Regions from separate parts of the Anaeromassilibacillus sp. SJQ-1 genome, predicted to be linked through region 2. Evidence: predicted binding sites of a transcription regulator. Region 2 holds the regulator's gene; the other holds the start of a gene.
The links. Region 2 encodes LexA, which represses DNA repair genes until DNA is damaged. Its sites were predicted from a motif close to CNAACANNTGTTNG; they were not measured.
Positions count from the first base shown of each region.

Region 1: recA (recombinase RecA) is a predicted target of LexA. The motif match lies at 1,555-1,568, and genes of this name have one in related genera.

Region 1 is NZ_JBKEIV010000048.1:29,801-32,955, reverse strand. It holds gene ACGCCZ_RS13840 (hypothetical protein) at 873-1,136, shown strand; gene recA (recombinase RecA) at 1,665-2,840, shown strand; gene ACGCCZ_RS13830 (regulatory protein RecX) at 2,868-3,155, shown strand, end outside.
Region 2 is NZ_JBKEIV010000009.1:35,202-38,356, reverse strand. It holds gene ACGCCZ_RS01950 (5'-methylthioadenosine/adenosylhomocysteine nucleosidase) at 1-115, shown strand, start outside; gene ACGCCZ_RS01945 (cyclase family protein) at 217-801, shown strand; gene lexA (transcriptional repressor LexA) at 889-1,515, opposite strand; gene ACGCCZ_RS01935 (peptidoglycan DD-metalloendopeptidase family protein) at 2,048-2,785, shown strand.

The DNA.
Region 1 (3,155 bases), on a different contig from region 2:
GATGTCAAGACGATCTGCCCTGCTTGCCAATAGGCAAATCCGGCGAACTACCATAATGGTTCCCTTCATTTACCTAAAAATGTAGGGAAGGCCTGCAACGGATGTCAAGACGATCTGCCCTGCTTGCCAATAGGCAAATCTGGCGAACTACCATAATGGTTCCCTTCATTTACCTAAAAATGTAGGGAAGGTCTGCAACGGATGTCAAGACGATCTGCCCTGCTTGCCAATAGGCAAACTTGGCGAACTACCGTAATGGTTCACTCCATTTGCCTATAAAATGTAGGGAAGGCCTGCGACGATTGTCAAGACGATCTGCCCTGCTTGCCAATAGGCAAACTTGGCGAACTACCGTAATGGTTCACTCCATTTACCTATAAAATGTAGGGAAGGCCTGCGACGGATGTCAAGACGATCTGCCCTGCTTGCCAATAGGCAAATCTGGCAACTACCATAATGGTTCCCTTCATTTACCTAAAAATGTAGGTAAGGCCTGCAACGGATGTCAAGACGATCTGCCCTGCTTGCCAATAGGCAAACTTGGCGAACTACCGTAATGGTTCACTCCTTTTGCCTATAAAATGTAGGGAAGGCCCGCAGCGGATGTCAAGACGATCTGCCCTGCTTGCCAATAGGCAAACCTGGCAAACTACCGTAATGGTTCCCTTCATTTACCTAAAAATGTAGGTAAGGCCTGCGACGGATGTCAAGACAACCTGCCTTGTTTGCCTAATAGGCAAACCCGGATAACTGTCGTAATGGTTCCCTTCATTTATCTATAAAATGTAGGGAAGGCCTGCGACGATTGTCAAGGCAATCTGCTTTTTTACCTAATCGGCAAATCCAGTTATCTATCGTAATGGTTAGCCCCATTGGCTTATAAAAAATATAAGAAAGACCTACGACAATTATCAGGATCCTTTATACTGGAGTCAAAGGGAGCGGAGAGAAACAGTCGGGAAAATAGCGCTTTTCCATTCTGTATCGAACAAAAAAGGAATACAAAAAATGGGGAGAATATATTTTCACAGGATAAAACAGGTGAATCGGTGCCACCCAAAGAGCAAAACGAAGGGACATTATTGGGTAAAGAACCGATTGCTTGTGAACAACAAGTTTATATTCGCTATCGGTAACATTTTAAGATCTTTCTATGGTGGTTTTGACCGCAGGAGTTACATATACAGGTTTCCATCGTAAAAGAAAAAAGCTGGCTGATAGGCTTTTACACGAACGCCAATGATCCTAGAAGATGTCGTCAAACCGATACCGAATCATGATGCGTAGAAAACAACAGAGAGGATGAATCCAAACGGTCTGTTGGGCACTGAAACTTTATATGGATATAGACTAGGGGGACTCTCCTTTTGCATAGAACGCTTGAGATAGAAACCCGGGCAAATCTTTGTTCGAAATTGTTCGGAATCCATTGCTTTTCTTTGAAAAATACGATATAATAACCTCACACACGAAGCGGGAATCGACGATATCCGCTTCATAGAAGAACGATGGAATCCTTGATGAAAAACAAAGTCCGTTTTTCATCGGATTTGTGAAACAATCGTCCGTTTTGTGTTCGTCAATTTTATGTCATAAAAGCTGTCATTTTAAGACGCCGGAACGTTTTCCGGCGTTTTTCCAATCAAAAGACCGGAGGGAATCAAATGGCCATCGATAAAAGTCGCGGCGCAGCTGCGGGAAAAACCATGGATAAAAAGGCGGCGCTGGAGACAGCGCTTGCGCAGATTGAAAAGCAGTTTGGCAAGGGCGCGGTGATGCGTCTTGGCCAGAATGAGGCCATGCATGTAGAAGCGATTCCCACGGGTTCGCTTTCTTTGGATCTGGCGCTTGGCATCGGTGGGTTGCCGCGCGGCCGTATTGTCGAGATTTACGGGCCGGAGAGTTCCGGTAAAACCACCTTGGCCCTGCATTGTATCGCGGAGGGACAAAAGAACGGCGGGAATGCGGCATTTATCGACGTGGAGCATGCGCTTGATCCGGTGTATGCCCGTGCGCTCGGCGTGGATGTAGATGGATTGCTGGTGTCCCAGCCGGATACCGGTGAACAGGCGTTGGAGATTACAGAGGCACTGGTACGCTCCGGCGCGATCGACGTAATTGTTGTCGACTCCGTAGCAGCGTTGGTGCCGCGTGCGGAAATTGAAGGGGAGATGGGCGACAGCCATGTTGGGCTTCAAGCGCGCCTGATGAGCCAAGCACTGCGCAAGTTGGCGGGCGCGATCTCGAAATCGAACTGTGTGGCGATTTTTATCAACCAGCTGCGTGAGAAAGTAGGCGTGATGTATGGCAACCCGGAGGTTACCCCTGGCGGCCGTGCATTGAAGTTCTATTCCTCGGTGCGTATCGACATTCGCCGGGTCGAAACCCTCAAAAATGGCACGGAGCAGATCGGTTCGCGTACCCGCGCGCGCGTGGTGAAGAATAAGATTGCGCCGCCGTTCCGCGAGGCGGAGTTCGATGTCATGTACGGCCGCGGCATTTCGCGCGAGGGAGAACTGCTGGACCTTGCGGTTAAGCTCGACATTGTGCAGAAGAGCGGCGCTTGGTTCTCCTATAAACAGGAGCGTTTGGGACAGGGGCGCGACAATGTTAAAACCCTGTTTGCTACGAATAAAGAGCTTGCAGATGAAATTGAACAGCAGGTCCGTGATAATATCGGCGCTCTGTATGCGAAGTCGGCAGTTCCCATGCCAAATGCATCGCCTGCAAAGCCGTTGGAGGTTCCAGCTGCTTCTACGCCTGCGGCAGAGCCGGCCAAACCGGCGGCTTCCCGGGCTGGAAGTGCGAAGATCGACATAGAGGCTGACGACGTAGAATAAACATAAGCATAAAAGGATGGGGATCGTTTGCTGATTACTGCGATGGAACCGCGCCGGAAACGCTTGACAGCTCTGTTTTTAGATGGAGAGTTCGCCGTGAAACTGGATACGGAGACGCTCCTGCAATCCGGTTGGCGGGTGGGAATGGAGATGGACGACGAGGCGTTACACCAGCTCATCCAGCGCAGCGATACGCATCGGGCGCAGGAAAAGGCGCTCTATCTGTTGGAGCACCGCAGCCACTCCAAAAAGGAACTGACGGAGAAAATTTCCCGTACGGCAGGCCGGGATGCGGCAGAACATGCCGCGCAGCGG
Region 2 (3,155 bases):
GGATAATGCTGACAGCAATGCCGGAGTTGACTACGAACAATTTTCAACCTTTGCTGCACATCAGACCACAGAGCTGCTTTGTACAGCGCTTCCAATGCTGGAAAAGGCCAAATAAAGCGGCAAGCAAGAATTCCCTATTGATAAGACAAACTAGATGGTCTATTTCTTTCAAAATATTACAAAAATATTACAAGAAAAGGAAGGAGGCGGAGAAGGATGAAGGTCATTGACATTTCGCGGGAGCTATTTTCTACACCGGTTTATCCAGGAGATCCCGTGCCACGCCGGGAGTTGGTGCGCCGGATGGAGCTGGGGGACTCCTACAATCTCTCCGGCTTCTATACAGGTTGCCACTCAGCTACTCATGTGGACGCGCCACGTCACTTTATCGACGACGGAAAAACCGTGGATGAGATGGAACTCTCCCGTTTTGTGGGGCGTTGTACGGTAGTAGCCGCACAAGGAATTGTCACTGGCGCGGACATTGACCGCATCATGCCCTATTGTGAGAAGATGCTGCTGTTTAAAGGCGAGGGAGAGGCCTTTTTATCCACCAGCGCTGCATTTGCACTGGCATCCGCGGGTGTCACACTGGTGGGAACAGATGCATGGAGCATCGGCGCGCCTCATGCAGAAGAGGGGCCGCATGTGGAATTACTCAGTGCAGAAATACCCATTCTAGAGGGATTAGATTTATCACAGGTCGAAGAAGGAACTTATACATTGCTTGCATTCCCTCTTTTTCTAAAAGGGGCCGAAGCTTCTCCGGTTCGGGCTGTTTTATTGGATGAACTGGATTGACCTAAAAAATGAAACAAGGCGCAGTTCCCCTCTATCACACAGGAACTGCGCCTTTTCTCGATTCCTTTATGAAAATGGAAGTACGCTTCATTTATAATAACGAATGACCGCGGCGACTTTTCCGATTACTGCCACATCGGTTGCATAAATGGGCTCATAGTCGGGGTTATCGGGTTGTAAGCGAATACGGTCTGCTTCCCGGTACAGATACTTAACGGTAGCTTCATCTTCAATCAGCGCTACAATCATCTCGCCGTCTTCGGCAGTAGAAACTTTGCGCGCAACTACGAGATCCCCGTCCAAAATTCCAGCACACTTCATACTTTCCCCGCGGACGCGCAAGGCAAAATACTCATCGGCATTCTGGTTGGGAGGGCAGAAGGGGACGTACCCCTCCACTTCCTCTACAGCTAAAATCGGCTGTCCAGCCGCCACACGGCCGACTACAGGAACTTGCATGGTGGGTTGTTCTCCCGCGAGGTGAATGGCGCGGTTAAGCCCGGCGTCTCGGCTGATATAGCCTTCTCGTTCCAATGTTTTCAGATGTGCATGAACACTGGAAGTAGACTTCAATCCAGTTGCCTTGCAGATTTCCCGTACCGTCGGTGGAAGGCCCCCCTGTGCACGGCTCTTTAAGTAATCGTATACTTTTTTTTGGCTTTCTGTCAACATGTTTGCATCCTCACTTTCCTGGTGCAGCTTCCTTATAATCATTTGCAGAAGATTTTATAGAGGATTTGGAAAAATAGACAATCCACTGGGAAGGGATTAAAGAATCCATCCTCTGCACAGTATTTCAAATAAAAGTAGGTGGAAACGGATTCTTATGAACCTCATTTCACCCATCGATTCATCTCCTATATTATAACACAACCAATTGAAAAATGTAAACGTTTGTTTGCAAAAGTTTCCGAAGATTTCTTTTGAAACCAGCAATTTTTGGCAAAACACACGGAAAATCGTTCAAAAAATCTACTGAAATAGTTTAAAGAATATTCATAGCATCGTAACAACTGAAAGAGGTAAAGTGAGTATAATAAAACTCGTAATCAAGCAATGGAGCCGCACCAGAACTTGATACATGTTCTACCCTCCTCAATATACCCCTCAAGCTAAGAAGAAAGACCGAATCCGAAAGGGTTCGGTCTTTTTTCGTGTTTTCTGGAATGGGGATGGAACGTCTATTTTTACATTTACCGCATATTCCCCGGAATAGGTGGCAAAAATAGACTCGGAGGTGCAACGAATGACTAATAACCATTATCAGAAGAACCATTCATCCGGCGGGTCTTCCAAAGGCTTTTACATTGCTCTGGGCGTCTGTTTAATTGCCATCGGTGTGGCCGCCTGGACGACGTACGATAGCGTCATTAACTATGCAACACCGGAGGAGGACGTCCCATCCAGCAGCCAGACAACCGCCTTTCCGGCTAATGAGGCGGTAAGCGGGGTGCTAGAAGTACCACAGAGCAGTCGTTCAGCGGTGTCCTCATCAACGCCGTCGAGTGCCGCTCCAAGTAGCCAAGCGCCAGCTTCGAAGGCGCCTGTTTCCTCAGAGGAACCGGTTGTCAAGACGACAACGGTCCCGGAGACATTTTCCTATCCAGTCGGAGATACTGTGGTACAAAAATTTAGTATCGAAGATCTTATCTATTCCAAAACGATGAAGGATTGGCGCGCACATGCAGGTGTAGATTTTGCCGCAGAACTGGGAGACGAAGTAACGGCGATCGCGGATGGAACCGTTAAAAATGCATATCATGACGATCTATTTGGCAATGTGGTATATATTGAGCATGGTGAGATCGGCGGCTGTTATTGCGGATTGGAAACCATGGATGTTAAGGCAGGGGACACGGTAAAAGCAGGCCAGAAAATTGGTACAGTTGGTACCACTCCATGCGAGAGTGCGGACGATCCACATCTGCATTTTGCAGTCAAGAAGTCGGGAAAATGGATTGATCCATTGACTATTTTTGAATAAGGCGCCCCCGTCAGCGCTTAGGGGCACAAAAAGCAGAGCGAAAGGGATTTTCCCCGGAACTCTGCTTTTTTGTGTTTATCATAAATGAAAATTAGAATAAATTCATAAAAATTACAAGAATGTTTCTGGAGTTATTATAGAAATTGTGATACACTAAACATAGAAAGAAAAGTACTGATTCCAAAATAGGTCTGGAATCCTGTTGATGGATGGGGTGGCGATCAAGTTGGATGGGAATTCGGCTGTTTGGTGAATCCTTTACAGTTTATTCATGAAATGGACACTGAACGTTACCATAACTGGCGGATTTTTTACTATACTTAAATAGGCGGGGATTTACAGCCCGTGTAAGTGGCAGGTTTCCCCGGTA